DNA from 3 places in the Methylocystis sp. S23 genome. Region 3 is predicted to be linked to each of the others. Evidence: predicted binding sites of a transcription regulator. Region 3 holds the regulator's gene; each other region holds the start of a gene.
The links. The regulator LexA, encoded in region 3, represses DNA repair genes until DNA is damaged. The targets are predictions, from matches to a motif close to TGTTCNNNNTGTGTTCNG.

Region 1: the regulator LexA is predicted to act here: its motif matches at 3,744-3,761, upstream of ACV7JP_RS11545 (YifB family Mg chelatase-like AAA ATPase).
Region 2: the regulator LexA is predicted to act here: its motif matches at 1,979-1,996, upstream of recA (recombinase RecA).

What each region holds. Positions count from the first base shown of each region.
Region 1 covers NZ_CM134185.1:2,332,777-2,339,072, reverse strand. Annotated here, with positions in the region: gene ACV7JP_RS11555 (pirin family protein) at 1-366, shown strand, start outside; gene ACV7JP_RS11550 (ATP-binding protein) at 321-2,060, opposite strand; gene ACV7JP_RS11545 (YifB family Mg chelatase-like AAA ATPase) at 2,139-3,677, opposite strand; gene ACV7JP_RS11540 (lytic murein transglycosylase) at 3,846-4,637, shown strand; gene ACV7JP_RS11535 (hypothetical protein) at 4,803-5,600, opposite strand; gene ACV7JP_RS11530 (Bax inhibitor-1/YccA family protein) at 6,089-6,296, shown strand, end outside.
Region 2 covers NZ_CM134185.1:1,703,109-1,709,404, forward strand. Annotated here, with positions in the region: gene ACV7JP_RS08435 (Rieske (2Fe-2S) protein) at 1-313, opposite strand, end outside; gene ACV7JP_RS08440 (BQ00720 family protein) at 462-731, opposite strand; gene ACV7JP_RS08445 (class I SAM-dependent methyltransferase) at 1,136-1,888, shown strand; gene recA (recombinase RecA) at 2,051-3,121, shown strand; gene alaS (alanine--tRNA ligase) at 3,636-6,296, shown strand, end outside.
Region 3 covers NZ_CM134185.1:2,827,841-2,834,136, forward strand. Annotated here, with positions in the region: gene ACV7JP_RS13830 (alpha/beta fold hydrolase) at 1-219, opposite strand, end outside; gene ACV7JP_RS13835 (acetyl-CoA carboxylase carboxyltransferase subunit alpha) at 385-1,350, shown strand; gene ACV7JP_RS13840 (L,D-transpeptidase family protein) at 1,552-2,724, shown strand; gene lexA (transcriptional repressor LexA) at 3,131-3,844, shown strand; gene ACV7JP_RS13850 (ComEC/Rec2 family competence protein) at 3,940-6,201, opposite strand.

The DNA of each region.
Region 1 (6,296 bases), 500 kb from region 3:
ATGGGCCCGGCGCGGACCGCAACGCCCATGAATATCTGGGACGTGCGCATCGACGCGGGCAAGACGGCCGCCTTCGATCTGCCCGAGGGACATAATCTCGTCGTGGCCGTTCTCGACGGGCCGGTCGTCGTCAATGGCGAGGGCCATGCGCGGTCCGGCGAAACGATCGTCTTCGAGCGCCATGGCGGCGACGTTATTTTCACCGCGCAGGGCGACGCGAAGCTGCTGCTCCTGAGCGGAGAGCCCATTGACGAGCCTGTCGCGCAGGAAGGGCCGTTCGTGATGAACGATGCGGCGGAGCTGAAACAGGCTTTCGAGGATTATCGCTCCGGCCGCTTCGGGACCATCGCGCCGGCCGGCGCCTGAGTCGCGGCGCCGCGCCGCTCGATCGCGCGCGGCGCGAGACGCAGCTCCTCGATCGCGGCGGCGAGGTCGGCGAAATCGACGGGCTTCGTCAGAAAGGCGTCCACGCCCGCCGCGCGCGCCGCGCGTTCGTCCTCCTCCTGCGCGCTCGCGGTCAAGGCGAGAATGGGCGTTCGGGGCGTTCGCGCTTGCGCCTCGGCCTCTCTTATGCTGCGCGTCGCCGCCCGCCCGTCGAGCTCGGGCATGAAAAGGTCCATCACGATGACGTCATAGGCCTGCGCCGCCGCCATCGCGACCGCCTCGGCGCCGTTGCGGGCGCGGGCGGCGTCGGCGCCGAGCTTGCCGAGATGGCGCGTGAGAATGAGGGCGTTGACGTCATTGTCCTCGGCCACGAGCGCCCTCAGTCCCGCCAGCGCGCGCGCCGGCTCCGCCGGGAGGGGCTTCGGCGCGTCCGCGCGCTCCTGCGACAGCCGCGCGACGAGGGAGGCGCCGCGCACGGGCTTCACCAGCCATCCGTCGAAGTCCCGCATCGCGGCCTCGCCGAAGGCGCGCCGCTCCAGTGGCGAGAACAGCAGGAAGAGCCGCCGCAGGCCCGCCGCCCGCGCCGCCGCCGCCAGCCGCGCGGTGATCCGCTCGCCAAGCGCGCAATCGACGATGAGGGCGTCAAGCGCGCCATCCCGCCCGAGGCGCGCGATTGCGTCCGCTTCATTCCCGGCGACGGCCGCCTCGGCGCCCGCCGCGCGCAGGCCTTCGGCGAGATAGGGCGCCTCGAAGCGGCTCGCGCCGACGACGAGGACGGTCGCGCCGGCAAGCGGGCGCGCCGATGCGTCCGGCGCCGGCGGCGCCGGCAAAGTGAAGGCGAATGTCGAACCTTTTTCCGATGTCTCGGCCAGGGTCAGGGCGCCGCCCATGAGCGAGACGAGACGGCGCGAAATGGCGAGGCCGAGGCCGGTGCCGCCATGGCGGCGCGTCGCCGAGGCGTCGCCCTGCTCGAATTCCTCGAAGATCGCGTCGCGCGCGGCGGGCGGCACGCCGGGACCGGTGTCGCGCACCTCGAAACGCAGGGCGCCCGCGTTCCGGAAGACCCGCAGGCCCACGCCGCCGCTTTCGGTGAAATTGATTGCGTTGCCCAGGAGATTGACGAGCGCCTGCCGCAGCCGCGAGGGATCGCTTTCGATCTCGCCGCGAGCGTCGGACGCGATGAAGCTGGCGATCTCCAATCCCTTGGCGAAGGCGCGCGGCGCCAGCAATTCGACGACGCCCTCGACGAGCGGCGCGAGCGCGAAGGTCTCGCGCCGCAATTCGAGCTTGCCGGCCTCGATCTTGGAGAAGTCGAGAATGTCGTCGATGAGCTGCGCGAGCGAGCGGCTCGAATCGTTGATGGCCTCGACATAGCTCGCCTGCTCGGCGTCGAGCCGCGTCATGGCGAGAAGCTGCGCGAGGCCCATGACGCCGTTGAGCGGCGTGCGAATCTCGTGGCTGACCGTCGCGAGGAAGCGCGACTTGGCGAGGCTCGCCGCCTCCGCCTTGTCGCGCGCGTCGGCCGCCGCCCGCAGCTCCCAGATTTCGTCGCGCAGGCGCTCCAGCTCCGTCTCGGCCGCGCCGCGCCGTCCCTTGTGCAGGGCGAAGAAGATCGACGCCGCCAGCAGCAGGACGACAAGCTGCGCGGCAATGAGGGTGATTTCCCAAGCGCTCATCGATCAGGCTCCCCCGCAGGCTCCTCGCGCACGAATCATGCCCCAGGCCGATTGATAAAGCTTTCCCCGCAGCGAGCCTCACGCGGCCGCGCGCCCCGCCGAAAGCCCGGCGCGATAGGAGAGCGCCTCGGCGAGATGCGGGCGCGATATCTCCTCCGCGCCGTCCAGATCGGCGATGGTGCGGGCGAGCTTCAATACACGGTGGAAGCCGCGCGCGCTGAGCGCGAACCGGTCCGAGGCCTCGCGGATGAGCGCGGTCCCCGGCCCGTCGAGCCGCGCCACGCGCTCGATGACCGAGGCCGGCGCGGCGGCGTTGGCGGCGACGCCCGGAAGCTCCAGGGACTCATAGCGGGCGCGCTGCAGGGCGCGGGCGCGGGCGACCCGGGCCGCGACCTCGCGCGAGCCCTCGGCGGGCGGCGGCAAGACCAGGTCGGCGGCGGTGACGGCCGGAACCTCGATCTGCAGATCGAAACGGTCGAGCAGCGGGCCGGAGAGCCGCGCCTGATATTGCGCGGCGCAGCGCTCATTGGGCTGGCGGCGGCAGGCGAAGCCCGGATCGAGGGCGTGGCCGCAGCGGCATGGGTTCATCGCCGCGACGAGCTGGAAGCGCGCCGGATAGACGGCCCGGTGATTGGCGCGCGAGACGGCGACCTCCCCGGTTTCGAGCGGCTGGCGCAGGCTGTCCAGAACCTGCGGCTGAAACTCCGGCAGCTCGTCGAGAAACAGCACGCCGTTATGGGCGAGCGAGATCTCCCCGGGCCTGGCGTGGGTCCCGCCGCCGACGAGCGCCGCCATGGAGGCGGAATGGTGCGGGGCGCGGAAGGGCCGCCGGTTGGTGAGCGCGCCGCCCGCGATCTGGCCGGCGACCGAATGGATCATGGAGACTTCCAGCAGCTCGCGCGGCGTCAAAGGCGGCAAGATGGAGGGGAGCCGCGCGGCGAGCATGGACTTGCCGGCGCCGGGCGGCCCGCTCATCAGCAGATTATGGCCGCCCGCCGCCGCGATCTCCAGCGCGCGCTTGGCGCTCTCCTGCCCCTTAATGTCGGCGAGGTCCGGCAAATCCGCCGCCGGCGCCCGCACCGCCGGCTCGGGCCGCGCCAGAGCCTGGGTTCCCTTGATGTGGTTGACGAGCTGGATGAGCGAGCGCGGCGCCAGCACCTCCATCTCGCGCGAGGCCCAGGCCGCCTCGGGTCCGCATTCCCTGGGGCAGATGAGCCCCTGCCCGCGGGCGTTCGCCGCCATGGCGGCGGGCAAGGCGCCGGTCACGGGCGTCAGCGTCCCGTCGAGCGCAAGCTCGCCGAGCGCCACAAATCCCTCCAGCGCGTCCGAGGGGATGGCCCCGATCGCCGCCATCACGCCGAGCGCGATGGGAAGGTCGTAATGACTGCCCTCCTTGGGCATGTCGGCGGGCGCGAGATTGACGGTGATGCGCTTGGCCGGCAGCGCGAGGCCGGAGGCGATGAGGGCCGCGCGCACGCGCTCCCGCGATTCGGCGACGGCCTTGTCTCCCAGCCCCACCACGTTGAAGACGACCGATCCCGGGGAAATCTGGACCTGAACGTCGACGGGCCGCGCGTCCACGCCTTCGAAAGCGACCGTCGCCACCCGAACCGCCATAGGTTTACGCTCCAAAACGTCGCCAGCTGAAACGGAGCCATGGTAATATCGAGGCGCGGCGCGCGCAAGAACAACATACGAACACGCCGCCTTCGCCCGGGCGGCGTTTGCCGCCGGATCAAAATTGGTTAGGCTCGCGGCGTCTCGGAAAAACCCCAGGAGCAGCCGATGCAGAAATTCCCAGTCGCCGGCGCGGCGGCGCTTATTGTTGCGGCGCTTGCCGGCGCCGCGCCGGCCCAAGCCGCGCGCTGCGGCAACGGGGCCGGCGGATTCGAGGCCTGGAAGCAGGAATTCGCCGAGGAAGCGCGCGGGCGCGTCGGCTCGGCGGGCGTCGACGCGCTGCTGAACACGCATTACAACTCGGCCACGATCGGCGCCGATCGCGGGCAGAAGAGCTTCCACTTGTCGCTCGAGGGCTTCATGCAGAAGCGCGGCGCCTCCGCCATCGTCGCCAAGGGGCGCCAGCTCAAGCGGTCGATGGCCGGCCTCTTCCAGTCGATCGAGAGCCGCTACGGCGTGCCGCCGGGGCCGCTCCTCGCCATCTGGGGCATGGAAACCGGCTTCGGCGCCGTTCACGGCAATCAGCACGCGCTCTCGGCCGTGGCGACGCTCGCCTATGATTGCCGCCGGTCGGAATATTTCAGCGACCAGCTCTACGCCGCGCTGCAATTGATCGACCATGGCCGGCTGTCGCCCAATGCGCGGGGCTCCATGCATGGCGAGATCGGGCAGACGCAGTTCCTCCCGAAAAACATTCTGCAATATGGCGTCGGCAATCTCGATAACGCCCAGGCGGCGCTCATGTCCACGGCCAACTTCCTGCACGCCCATGGCTGGCAGGCGGGCGCGGGCTATCAGCCGGGCGAGCCCAATTTCGCGGCGATCCAGGCCTGGAACGCGGCCTCCGTCTATGAGCGCGCCATCGCCATCATCGGCCGGCAGATCGACGGTGGCGAATAAGCAAGAGGCCGCCGCCCCGGGCGGCGGCCGAGCTCGCGCCGGCAAATCTCCAAAGCGGGCCTCGTCCTTCGAGACGCGAGCTTCGCTCGCGGATGAGGCATAGCCGTTTGGCGCGAGGGGCGCGGCGTCGCCGGCGGTCTGATCGCCCGCCGGACGGGGAAGGCCCTATTCGGCGGCGGTCTTGTATTTGTCGGCGTCGTCGTGATCGTCGCCCGGCTTGGACGCGGAATCTTCTTCCTTCGCCCCCTCGGAAGCGCTCGCCTCGCCCGTCTCGGCCGGCGGCGGCCCGACATCTTCCGCTTCGGCGTCCGGCGGCGTCGGCGGGGTCTTGAAGGCCGTCGCGGCCGTCGTGGTCTGCGGCGGCGGGTTGCGCCGGCGATGCACGAGATAGATGAGGAAGGCCGCGACGACGCCGAGGCCCAGGGTCACATAGACCGGCAGATCGCGCATGAAGGTGCGGTCGACCGAGAAGGGAAAGCGCGACACCCAGCGCTCGCCGTGATCGCCCGTCACGGTCACGATGCCGACGAAATAGCCGCCTTCCTTGAAGGTGTGCTCGAAATTCACCGTTCCGGTCGGATAGCTCTTGGGCGGCTGATAGGCCACCGTCACCGCCTCGAGATTTTCGTTCTCCTTGTCCTCGCCGCCCACATCCTTGACGATGCGGAGCTCGATCTTCATGTCGCGAAGCTCGTCCTGCTCCGCGTCGAGCACCATGATCATGGGGCCGGTGGAGGGAATGTCCTCGCAGAACTCATTCTTCGAGGCCTCGGGCAGATAGCCCGTGAAGTTCATGATGTCCGGCCCGATGAAGAGGCGGCAGCGGCCTTCGGCGGCGCCGAGCCGGCCATGCGCCTGCGCGGGCGCAGCCGAAAAAGCCGCGAAGGCGAGGCAGCCCGCGGCGGCAAGAAGCTTCAGCGGCTTCATGATTGTGTGAAACGAAGTCGAGGCGTCGTCACTCATCTTCTCCTCCTGGTCTCCGTGCGGCAAGGACACGCGACGCTCAGGAATTTCTCGCTTGCGCCGCGCAATTCCCCACCGCTCCCGGAGGGTCGGGCGACGCCGTTTCTCCGATGTTATCGCATTCCTTTACATGAGCAAGGGTGCGACAATCGGTCATCTATACTGCTTTGCAACATCAACGGCGACAGGGGGCCGCCCTCGCCGCGAGCGGCCGGGAAGGACCGGCCGGCGGGCGCGCAAGGCCGCAGGAGGCTCCGGCCCTGTCGATTGTGCAGGTGCGAAGGCTCGCCGCGAAAAACCGGGCGGCGCCGCTCACGCCGGGGCGGCGGGAACGCTCCTTTAAGCCTGGCGCCATCTTAACAAGAGTTCATCCGTTCGCATATTGCCTCGCCATCCGGGCCAAGCCATATTGCAGGGAGCCATAATGGTTGAGGCCACGGGCGAGGGCGGAACGCCGCGCGCCGGCCTTGGAGATCGAGAGGATCGCTATGTCTCATTACGACCGCAACACGAGCTTCGGCTACGGCCGCGGGGTCGCCCGGTCGACCACGGCCGAGATCGACGAGGGCCTGCGCAGCTATATGCTCGGCGTCTACAACTACATGACGCTCGGCCTCGCCGTGACGGGTCTCGTCGCGCTTGGCGTCTTCATGCTCGCCAATCCGCAATTCGTCGGCGGCAAGCTGGTGGCGCTGT
Region 2 (6,296 bases), 1.1 Mb from region 3:
TCTTTTCGAGCGCCGCGCCCGCGCATGGGCCGTCATAGCATTTGCCCGTGGTCAGCTCGAACAGCGCGCCATGCTTGCCGCAGATGATCGCGCGGTGCCCCTGGTCGAGGAAGTGGCCGGGCTGAAAGTCGATCCGCGCCCCCTGATGCGGGCAGCGATTGACATAGGCGTAGTAGGTCTTGCCCTGCCGCAGGACGAAGATCGGAAAGGGCGCGGACTTGTCGCCGTCGCGGCGCGCGAGGACGAAGCCGACGGCGCCGCGCTTGGCGACGTCGTTTACGTGACAGACTGCGTAGATTTCGGTTGTGGGCATGAACGCCTCCATGGCGGGGCGCGCGCCCCTTTTTTCCAGGGAAGCAAAATCCCTGCCTTTGGGGATGGCGGCGGGAAGAACGGAAATCTACCGCTGAAAAGAAGATCGGCGCCCTCCGGCTCCCCGCAGGCCGAATCGGCGCGTGACGTCAATGCAGGCTGACCATCGTCAGATCGTTTTCGCGGGCGTTGCCGATCGCGCCTTCTTCCGAATCGGCGAGCACGATGGGCGCGCCGTCCGCGCCGATCAGCGCGAAAATGGTCAGGCCGGGCTGAATTTGCGGCGCCTGCGGGTAAAGGCGGTTCACGTCTTCCGACCGCATGGCCTTCACATAGGCGATCATGCCGTCGCCCAGATTGGCGAACTGCTCCGGCGTCAGCAAGGGCGCCTTGCGTTCGATTGCTATCTTAGCGTCCATTCGCTCCTCCTCGGCGTCCGTTGCGACCCGCCCGTCGACGCCTGCCGCGCAGCGCGTCTTGGGGTTAGATGTGTGTCGCTTTTGAGGGGTTTTAAAGAGGCCGGCGCGGCCAATTCTGCGGTCGCGCTCCGGCTTTCCCTCAAGGAAAGGCGCCGCGCGGAGAAGCCGCCGGCGCTGCGGGGGTCGCGGGAGGGGAAAGGCGGAGCGGAGCCGCTTCGGGGCGCCCCTTGCGTGAGAGGCGGGCGCCCGCCGGCCGCGCGAGTCGCGAAGCCGCGCCTGAAGGGGATTGGCGCGGCCGCGGCGATCACGCTTCGACGAGGCGATTCCGTCGGGCCGCCGCGTGATCTATGCTTCGCGCGCCGGCGTTAGGGGGCGCCTCTTTCCTCCCCCAAGGGGAAAATGCCTTGGATCCCTGCCAGACGCTCCTTTTCGGCGCGGACGCGGAAGGCTATCGCGCCTTCCGGCCGCAATATCCGCGAGCGCTCTTCGAATGGCTGGCGAGCGTCGCGCCGTCGCGCGCGCTCGCCTGGGATTGCGGGACGGGAAGCGGGCAGGCGGCGCAGGGCCTCGCCGCGCATTTCGCGCGCGTCGTCGCGACGGACCCCGACCCCCGCCAGCTCGCAATGGCCCCGCGGCGCGGCAATATCGACTACCGCCTCGCCGCCGCCGAAGCCGATCTTAGGCTCGCGGGCCAGGTTGATCTCGTCGCCTGCGCCTGCTCGGTCCACTGGTTCGACCTGCCGCGCTTCTATGAGCGCGCGCGCGAGGCGCTGAAGCCGGACGGCGTCATCGCCGTATGGACCTATGACTGGCCCTGGGCCGGGGTCCGCCCGCTCGACGACGTGCTGGAGCGGCTGAAGACCGACATTCTGGGTCCGTTCTGGGGCGACAACGCCCGCTATTATTTCAGCGGTTATGAAGAACTGCCTTTCCCCTTCGCCGAGCGCGAGGCGCCGGTCTTTCCCGCCGAGATCGCCGGCTCCTGCGGCGAGCTGCTGAAATTTCTGAGCACATGGTCGGCGGTGAAGAAATATCGCGAGCGCCACGGCCGCGACCCGCTGAAGGCGATGGAGGCGGATTTCGTCGCGGCATGGGAAAAGAGGCCGCCGGCTCTGCCGGTGTCGGTTCCGCTGCATATGAGATGCGGAAGCCGGTGACGCCGCCGCCGGCGCTCCGCCGGCCGTTCAGGCTCTCAGGGGGATCGGCCTCCTCACCTTGCCGAAAGAACGGAAAAAGAACTTGGCATTGAGAACAAATCATGCACAATGGGGGAGCCGTTGCCCCAGCCCTTGAAATCGTGCCAGAAGGGATTTTCAGCCGTGAGCCAAGCCAATCTCCGCCTCGTGGAAGGATCGTCCGTGGACAAGACCAAGGCGCTGGACGCCGCCCTGTCGCAGATCGAACGCGCCTTCGGCAAGGGCTCGATCATGCGGCTCGGCAAGAATCAAAAGGCCGTCGAGATCGAGACCATTTCGACCGGCTCGCTCGGCCTGGACATCGCGCTGGGCGTCGGCGGCCTGCCGCGCGGCCGAATCGTCGAGATTTACGGGCCCGAATCCTCGGGCAAGACCACGCTGACGCTCCATGTCATCGCGGAAGCGCAGAAGGCGGGTGGCGTCTGCGCCTTCGTCGACGCCGAACATGCGCTCGATCCGGTCTATGCCCGCAAGCTCGGGGTCAATCTGGACGAGTTGTTGATTTCCCAGCCCGACACGGGCGAGCAAGCGCTCGAAATCACCGATACGCTGGTGCGCTCCGGCGCGGTGGACGTTCTCGTCGTCGATTCGGTGGCGGCGCTGACGCCCCGCGCCGAGATCGAGGGCGAGATGGGCGAGGTGCAGCCGGGCCTGCAGGCGCGCCTGATGAGCCAGGCGCTGCGCAAGCTCACCGCCTCCATCTCGCGCTCCAACACGCTCGTCATCTTCATCAACCAGATTCGCATGAAGATCGGGGTGATGTACGGCTCGCCGGAGACGACCACGGGCGGCAATGCGCTGAAATTCTACGCCTCGGTCCGTCTCGACATCCGCCGCGTCGGCGCGATCAAGGAGCGCGACGAGACGATCGGCAACCAGACCCGCGTCAAGGTGGTCAAGAACAAGGTCGCTCCGCCCTTCAAGCAGGTCGAGTTCGACATCATGTATGGCGAGGGCGTCTCCAAGGTCGGCGAGCTGATCGATCTCGGCGTGAAGGCCGGCGTCGTCGAGAAGTCCGGCGCCTGGTTCTCCTATGACAGCCAGCGCCTCGGTCAGGGCCGCGAAAACGCCAAGGCCTTTCTGCGCCAGAATCCCGACGCCGCCGCCCGCATCGAGCTGGCGATCCGCGAGAACGCCGGTCTGATCGCCGAGAAGATTCTCGACGCCGGCGGGGATGGCGACGGGGACGAGTGAGGGGCGTTCCGGGGGCCCAAATCAGCGGGCGTTCATCCCGAGGCGCGATCTTCGGCCCTTCAGTTCGTTGCCTCCGAGGGCGGCCTCGTCCTTCGAGACGCGAGCTTCGCTCACTCCTTAGAATGGGGCAAATGGAGCGCGCTGCGTTCAGGCGGAACGCCTAACGCAGATAAGCAACCGATTCTAAAGGTTTAGATCGCGCTTTCCGCGAAAGGCCGGTTTCCGCTTTTTCGTAAGCCGCGTTAACTGTTTGGCGCAGAAAAAGAAGCCTCTCATGCCGAGGAGAGCCCGCATGGCGGGCGTCTTGAAGCGCGAGGGGCGCCGACACGACTTCGTCCGCATTCTTAAAGCCCGGTCTTCGGGCCTTTTTCATTGCCGAATTGGCTGCGGACTGGCATATCGCGCGCAACCGACGGCGTTTCCGGGTCGAACCCGCGGCGCCTGCTTACGCCCGGCGACCCCTTTCACCATATGATCGGTCAATGATCCCGATCACGCCTCAGAGAGACGCAAAATGAGCAGCGTCAACCAGATACGCTCCGCCTTCCTCGATTATTTCGTGCGCAACGGCCACGAGAAGGTCGCGTCCTCTTCGCTTGTCCCGCATAACGACCCGACCCTCATGTTCACGAATGCGGGCATGGTGCAGTTCAAAAACGTCTTCACCGGCGTCGAGAAGCGCCATCAGGCGCGCGCCGCCTCCGCGCAGAAATGCGTGCGCGCCGGCGGCAAGCACAATGACCTCGACAATGTCGGCTACACCGCCCGCCACCACACCTTCTTTGAAATGCTCGGGAACTTCTCCTTCGGCGACTATTTCAAGGAAGGCGCGATCGAGCTCGCCTGGGGCCTGATCGCCAAGGAGTTCCAGCTCCCCGTCGACCGGCTTCTCGTCACCGTCTATCACGACGACGACGAAGCCTTCGATCTGTGGAAGAAGATCGCCGGCTTCCATGACAGCCGCATCATCCGCATCGCGAGTTCCGACAATTTCTGGAGCATGGGCGACACCGGCCCCTGCGGACCCTGTTCCGAAATCTTCTATGATCAGGGCGAGGCGCTCGCGGGCGGCCCGCCCGGCAGCCCGGACGAGAATGGCGACCGTTTCCTGGAATTCTGGAATCTCGTCTTCATGCAATATGAACAGGCGGCCCCGGGGCGGCGCGCGCCTCTGCCGCGCCCGTCGATCGACACCGGCATGGGCCTCGAGCGCATCGCCGCGCTGATGCAGGGCGTGACCTCCAATTACGACATCGACCTTTTCCGCGCGCTCACGAGCGCTGTGGCCGATCTTACCGGCGCGCCCTATGCCGGCCCGCAGGCGGCGAGCCATCGCGTCATCGCCGATCATCTGCGCGCCTCGTCCTTCCTCGTCGCCGACGGCGTCACGCCTTCCAACGAGGGACGCGGCTATGTGCTGCGCCGCATCATGCGCCGCGCCATGCGCCACGCCCAGATCCTCGGCGCGCGGGAGCCGCTGATGTGGCGCCTCGCGCCGACCCTCGTCGCCGAAATGGGCCAGGCCTATCCCGAGCTGGCGCGCGCCCAGGCGCTCATCGTCGATACGCTGAAGACGGAGGAAACCCGCTTCCGCGCCACGCTTGCGCGCGGCCTCGCCATTCTCGACGAGGAGACCGCGGGGCTGGGCCGGGGCGCCAAATTCTCCGGCGAAACGGCTTTCAAGCTCTACGACACCTACGGCTTTCCGCTGGATCTCACCGAGGACGCCCTGCGCCCGCGCGGCATCGTCGTCGACAAGGAGGCGTTCGACGCGGCGATGGCGCGCCAGCGCGCCGAAGCCCGCAAGGCCTGGGCCGGCTCGGGCGAAACCGCCACGGAGACGCTGTGGTTCGCGCTGAAGGAGCGGCTGGGCGCGACGGAGTTTCTGGGCTATGACGCCGAAAAGAGCGAAGGCGTCGTCACCGCCCTTGTCCATGACGGCGCCGAGGCCTTCATCCTCAAGCCGGGCCAGCGCGGCGCGATCATCCTCAACCAGACGCCCTTTTATGGCGAATCCGGCGGCCAGGTCGGCGATGTCGGCGTCATCCGCGGCCGAGGCGCGCGCTTCAGGGTCGAAAACACGCTCAAAAAGCTCGGCGACCTCATTGTCCATGAAGGCGTCGTCGAGGAAGGCGAGATCACGCCGGGCCTCGCGCTGGAGCTCGAGGTCGATCACGAACGCCGCAAGGCCGCGCGCGCCAACCACTCCGCGACCCATATTCTGCATGAAGCGCTTCGTCAGGTGCTCGGCGAGCATGTGGCGCAGAAGGGCTCGCTCGTGGCGCCGGAACGTCTGCGCTTCGACTTCACCCATCCGAAGCCGCTCACGCCTGAGGAGCTGACGCGGGTCGAGAGGCTCGCCAATGAGATCGTGCAGGACAATGCGCCGGTCGACACGCGCGTCATGGCGCAGGAGGAGGCGATCGAGTCCGGCGCCCGCGCGCTGTTCGGCGAAAAATATGGCGACGAGGTTCGCGTCGTCTCCATGGGCCGGCCCGATCCGGGCGCCCGCCACCCCTTCTCCGTCGAGCTGTGCGGCGGCACCCATGTCTCGCGCACGGGCGACATCGGGCTGATCGCGATCGTCTCCGAAGGCGCCGTGGCCTCGGGGGTGCGCCGCATCGAGGCGCGCACCGCGGAAGGAGCCCGCCGCCATCTGTCGTCCCAGGCCCGCGCCCTGCAGGACATTGCGGCGCTGATGCGCGCGCCGGTCGAGGAAGCGCCGAGCCGGCTGGCGCAGCTCCTCGATGAGCGCAAGAAGCTCGAACGCGAATTGGCCGACGCCAAGCGCAAGCTCGCCATGGGCGGCGGCGCGGGCAAGGAGGGCGGCCCGGACGCGCGCGAGGTCGGAGGCGTGAAGCTTCTCACCCGCGCCGTCGAGGGCGTCGACGCCAAGGACCTCAAATCGCTCGTCGACGACGCCAAGAAGAGCATCGGCTCCGGCGTCGTCGCCATCGCCAGCGCCTCGCCGGACGGGAAGGCGGGCATCGTCGTCGGCGTCACCGACGATCTCACGGAGAAATACAGCGCCGTCGAATTCGTCCGCGTCGCCAGCGCGGCGCTGGGCGGCAAGGGCGGCGGCGGCCGGCCGGATCTCGCTCAGGCCGGCGGACCCAACGCCGCCGCCATCGAACAGGCGCTCGCCTCCGTCGAGGATGCGCTGCGCGGCAAGGCG
Region 3 (6,296 bases):
CGAGCGCCCGCGCCCCCGATAGTCGAGCGCCAGCGCCCGCCGTCCCGCCCGCTGCGCGGCTTCGGCGACGAGGAAGAAGTCGTCGGCGGTGCGGGCGAGTCCCGAGAGGCAGACGAGCGGCAGCCGCTTCGCCTCCGGGCAGGGATAATCGAGATAGTGAAGACGCAAGCCGTCTCGCGCGGCGACGAAGCGGCTCTCGGGCGGGAGGGTCGAGCTCAAGCAAAAGCTCCTTTTTCAGAGAGTTCTACACGGTCCGCCGGGACCCTCAAAATCCTTCCCGCGCGACGCTTCGCTTCCTTGACTTCCGGCCCGGTTGCAGCGAGTTTCCGCGCGCCCGAGCGGCTGACGGGCGCCATCCGATTTCGCCAGGAAACACGCCCGCCCATGCGCTCTTATCTCGACTTCGAAAAGCCCGTCGCGGAACTCGAAACCAAGGTGGAGGAGCTGCGCGCGCTGGCGGAGAAAGGCGAGGGCGTTTCGATCGGCGAGGAGCTGAGCAAGCTCGAAGCCAAGGCCGCGAAGGCGCTGGCCGATCTATATGCCGGCCTCACGCCCTGGCAGAAGATTCAGGTGGCGCGCCATCCGCAACGGCCGCATTTCTCGGATTATGTGAAGCAATTGATCGCCGAGTTCACGCCGCTCGCGGGGGATCGGCTCTTCGGCGAGGATTCCGCGATCGTCGGCGGCTTCGGCCGCTTCAAGGGCGAGCCGATCTGCATCATCGGCCAGGAGAAGGGCTCCGACACGGCGAGCCGCCTGCACCATAATTTCGGCATGGCGCGGCCCGAAGGATATCGCAAGGCGGTCCGCCTCATGGAGCTCGCCGACCGCTTCGGCCTGCCGGTCGTCTCGCTCGTCGACACGGCGGGCGCCTTTCCGGGCATCGACGCCGAGGAGCGCGGCCAGGCGGAGGCCATCGCCCGCTCGACGGACGTGTCGCTTTCGCTCGGCGTGCCGAATGTCGCGGTCGTCGTCGGCGAGGGCGGCTCCGGCGGCGCCATCGCCATCGCCGCCGCCAACAAGGTGCTGATGCTGGAGCATGCGGTCTATACGGTCGCGTCGCCCGAGGCCTCGGCCTCGATCCTGTGGCGCGATTCCGCCAAGGCGCAGGACGCCGCGACCAGCATGAAGATCACCGCGCAGGATCTTTTGAAATTCGGCATTATCGACGTGATCGTGTCGGAGCCCGCCGGCGGCGCGCATCGCGATTTGCAGGCCGCCATCGCCTCGGTCGGCGAAGCCGTCGCGAGCGAGCTCTCCCGGCTGACAAATCTCTCCCGCGACCAGCTCCGCGCCGCGCGGGCGGAGAAATTTCTCAATATGGGCCGAAAGATCGAGGCGAAGGCCTGAGGCAAAAAAGTCACACTCCGCGATTTCGGCGTCCCGCATGGCGCCAGGAACACTTTCTCGTCCCAATCTCGCGATTGTCTCTCCTTCCACGCAAAGGGCGAAACGCGTTCGCCGGTAAGAATTGAGTTACGCGACTGTGTTAGTTTTGCCACAGTAGCGTGTATGTGCGCGGGCGCCGGGGCGCAGAGGGGAGCTGAGCGCATGAAGTATCGGGTCTTGAAGCCGGTCGCGGCCATCGCCGCTCTCGCCGGGCTTTCTCTCGCCTCTTGCCAGGATAGCGGCATTTCCCAGCGCTCGCTCGCGCCCGTGCCTCCCGAGACGCTCGCCAAGATGGCGCAGGTCGGCACGACCAAGGAGGCGCCGATGCTGATCCGCGCCTATAAGAAAGAGGCGGAGTTCGAAATCTGGAAGATGAACGGGGAGGGCAAATATGTCCACCTCAAGACCTTCCCCATGTGTCGCTGGTCCGGTCAGCTCGGGCCCAAGACGCGCGAAGGCGACCGACAGGTGCCCGAGGGCTTCTACGCCATCGCGCCGGCGCAGATGAACCCCAATTCCGCTTATTATCTCTCCTTCAATGTCGGCTATCCGAACCAGCTCGACCGCGCGCTCGGGCATACGGGCGGCACCATCATGGTCCATGGGGCCTGCTCCTCGGCCGGCTGCTTTTCCATGACCGACGCGCAGATCGCGGAGATCTACGCCATCGCCCGCTCGGCCTTCAACGGCGGCCAGCGCGCGATCCAGATGCAGTCCTATCCGTTCCGGATGACGGCGGAGAATCTCGCCAAGCACCGGCTCGACCCCAATATCGGCTTCTGGAAGAATCTGAAGGAAGGAAACGATCATTTCGAGGTGACGAAGGAGGAGCCGACGGTCGCTTTCTGCGGCCGCCGCTATGTCTTCAACGCCCAGGGCGCCGGCCATATGGACCCGCTCTCCGCCTGTCCGCCCCTCAAGCACGATCCGGACCTGATCGCGAGCGTCTCCGCCAAGGCGTCCAAGGACGAGGAAAAGGTCGCCGAGCTGGCCCAGAGCGTGAAGCCGGTGCGCGTCGTCTATCAGGACGGCGGCATGCATCCGAGCTTCCTTGCGCGCGTCGCCGAAGCGAGCCGCCCCGAGGCGCTGAGCGCGCCGATGGAAATCGCGCTCGAAGAGAAGCCCGTGAAAGCGGGCGCGAAGGCCACGCAGATCGCCGCCAAGTCGCCCATCGTGACCATGGCCGCCGCCAAGGCCGCCGCGCAGTCCCGCGAGGCCGAGACGACGAGCGTCGCCCAATCCCTCGCGCCCGACGAGCGCCGCGAAATGTCTGCGCTGGCCTCGGACGACAGCCCGACGGCGTCGATCAAGAAAGCGCTCGGGACGAAGAAATAGCCGCGCGCGCAAAAGCCACATTTGGGCGCCGCCGCTTTCGGAAGGAAGGCGGCGGCGTTTCCTTATCGGGCGCTCGCAAAAGCCGCGCGCGGACGGCGCCGCGGAGCGGCTGCAATATATTTCGGCCGGGCACGCTATCCTTTCGGTCGAAAAGAATTTCGTCATCCAGGAATATATGCGGGCGACGCTCGGCAGCCGCCATGTCATCGAGCCGCATAATGTCAGCGCCTCCCGCCTCGAGCTGAAGCGGCCAGCGACGCCGCCGGACGCGCGCGGGCGCCGACCTGCCGCGATCATACAGCTTCTATTAACCCCACCCGCGATAAAGCTTGCGGAACGCACAGCGAACGCTTATAGATGTTCATGATTTGTTTGTAGCGGAGCGCGGTGTGGCCGGGGGCGGATCATGTTGACGAAGAAGCAGAGCGATCTGCTGCGTTTCATTCACGAAAGGCTCAAGGAATCAGGCGTTCCGCCGTCCTTCGACGAGATGAAGGACGCGCTCGACCTGCGTTCCAAATCCGGCATTCACCGTCTGATTCTCGCGCTCGAGGAGCGGGGCTTCATTCGCCGGCTGCCGAATCGCGCGCGGGCGCTGGAGGTGCTGCGCCTGCCGGAATCGGCGACGCCGCGCGGCGGCGGCGGTCCGCGCGGCGGCAAATTCGCGCCTTCGGTCATCCAGGGAAATCTCGGCCGCGTCCGGCCGCTGCATGAGCGCGGCGAGGAAGAGTCGAGCCAGCAGGTCGCGATTCCCGTCATGGGGCGGATCGCCGCCGGCACGCCCATCTCCGCCATCCAGACGCGCAGCCACACGATCAGCCTGCCGCCGGAGATGCTTTCCACGGGCGAGCATTTCGCTCTGGAGGTGCGCGGCGATTCGATGATCGAGGCGGGAATTCTCGACGGCGACACCGTCGTCATCAAGAAGCAGGATTACGCCGATACGGGCGATATCGTCGTGGCCCTGATCGAGGATGAGGAGGCGACGCTGAAGCGGCTGCGCAAGCGCGGCGCCTCGATTGCGCTCGAAGCGGCGAATCCCGCCTATGAGACCCGCATCTTCGGCCCCGACAAGGTGCGCATTCAGGGCAAGCTGGTGAGCCTTCTGCGGAAATATTGAGCGGGCGCAGGCTTCTGATGAATGGCGCGGCCGGGGCGGTCTTCGGCCTTAACGGGGCCGGCCGGCGCGGATTGCGGCGGCGATGGCCGCGACGCTCACTCCAATGGTTCGGACAGTTCGGCGCCTTCCGTTTCGTCCTCCTCCGGCGCCGGCGCGCGCTTCGCGTTGTGGATCGGCCGCGGCGACCAGGGACGGTCCTCGTTGACGCCCCGCGACGTCGTCCAGGCGACATTCCCGTCCTTCTCCAGCCGCAGCGAGACGGCGCCGGTCTCCGCGAGCTTGCGCCGATCGATGACGATCGGCGCGGCGCAGCCGTCCGGCGCGCGCAGCGGCGTGACGAGGATCGAAGCGCGCGCGCAATCTTCGAAAAGGGCCGCGCGGCTCGTGACGAGCGCGACGACGCGGCCGTCGGCTGCGCGGCCGACGCAGCCTGCGTCGTCGCATGAGACGCCGCCTTTGGCGTCCGCCGCCGCGCGGGCGTCGGCGTCGGCGCGCAGCCATTGTTCGGTCGCGAAGGCGCTCGGCTTCTTGCCGAGCAGCGTGAGTTCTCCGGAAGGCAGGCGCAGCGCGGCGGCGTCTCCCGTAGCCGGCACGGCGATGTCGAAGCCCGCGCCCTTCGTCGCGCCCATGAGGCCGATCAGCGCGAGCGGCAGCGCCGTCGCGCGCAGCGTCCAGGTCCGCCACAACGCCATGGAGAGCACGGCGAGGGCGAGAAACAGGATGGCCCAGGGCGCGAAGGCGCGCACGTGAAGGCTTGCGCCAGGCGCGGCGGCGATCAGCCCCGCGAGCCAGGTCACGAGATGGATGCCCATCTCGAGATAACGCCAGATGAAGCCGTCGAGCCCGAAGGGATAGAGCGCCGCGCCGATCAGCGCGCAGGGCACGGCGAAGAATTCGATGACGGCGAGGGTGAGCGGATTGCCGATCAGCACATAGGGGCTGATTTCGTGAAAGTCGTTCGCCATGAAGGCGGCGGTGGCGGAGGTCGCGCACAGCGTCGCCGCCAATGCGGCGCCCGGGCCGTGCAGCATGCGCTCAACAAGCTCCTCGCGCCATTCGGACATGCGGCTGGAGAGGCCGGGGGCGGACGCTTGCGCGCGGCTCCCCGAGAGATAGTCGCCGCGCCATTCATAGACCGCGATGAGCGCCGCGACCGCCGCGAAGGAAAGCTGGAAGCTCGCGCCGAGAATCGCCTCCGGCTCGAAGGCGATGACGAAGAAGGCCGCGAGCGCGAGATTGCGCATTGAGAGCGATGGCCGGTCGAACAGCGCGGCGGCGAGCATGATGACCGTCATGACCAGCGCGCGCTCCGTGCCGACGCGCGAGCCCGTGCCGATGTCATAGAGGACGGCGCCGACGATCGCGAGCGCCGCCGCCCATTTCCTGATGGGGTAGTTCAGGGCGAGCGTCTCCGACGTCGCCAGAAGCCGCCGGAAGCCGACGAAGAAGATGCCGGCGACGAGCGTCATCTGCATGCCGGAAATGGTGACGATGTGGAAAATGCCGGCGCGGCGGATGAGGTCTCTCGCGCTTTCGGAAAGATAATCGCGCTTGCCGGTCACCATGGCGGCGGCGATCGCGCCGGCGTCGCCGCCAATGGTTTTGTAGACGCGCGACGCGAGGGCGTTCCGCACGCGGTCGACGGCGGCGAAAAAACGCAGCGACAAAGGCGGCGGGTCCGGCGGGGGCATCGTTTCGACGCGCCCGAGCGCGTTGCCGACGCCGCCGAGCCTTGCAAAATAGGCGTCGCGCGCAAAATCATAGCCGCCAGGCAGCGCCGCGCGCGCCGGCGGCGTCAGCCGCGCCTTCAGGGCGATGAAATCCCCCGCCGCGAAGCCCGGCTCGCCGCGAGTCGTAAGCCGCACGCGCGCCGGCATGGCGCCGCCAGGCAGGCCTTCCGCGCTCGCCACCCGCAGGATGAAACGCGCGCCCGCGGGACGCAGATCGATCTCCTCGACGAAGCCGGTCAGCTCGGCGATCGCGATGCGCGGCACGATGGGCGCGGCGACGCGCGCCGCGCGCCAGGCGCCGGCGGCGAAGCCCGCGGCGACGAAAGCGAGCGCGAGAAACAGCGCGTGGGCGCGCGCATTGCGTCTCGTTGCGAAGGCGAGCAGGGCGGCCAGGGCGAGCGCGCCGAAGCAAAGCGGCAGGGGCGGCTCGCGCTCCGCCGCGAAATAAAGGACGACCCCGCCGCCGGCCGCGACCGCGCGCCAAAGAAAGGGCCGGCGAAGTTCGGTTTCCCGCGCATATGCGTCGCGCAGAGAGGCCGAGAGCCTCCGCAAGCGCGGCGCGAGCGATAAAGCGAGCGCGCCGCCCCCGCCTTCGTCATGCTCGGCCACGCGCGTCGCGTCGCTCACCTCAAAGCCTCAAGGAAATGACCTCGGCAAAGATTAATGCGGAAGAAGGGCGCGCGCCACCGCTACGGTCGAGCCTCGAAGAATGTGAGGCGGGC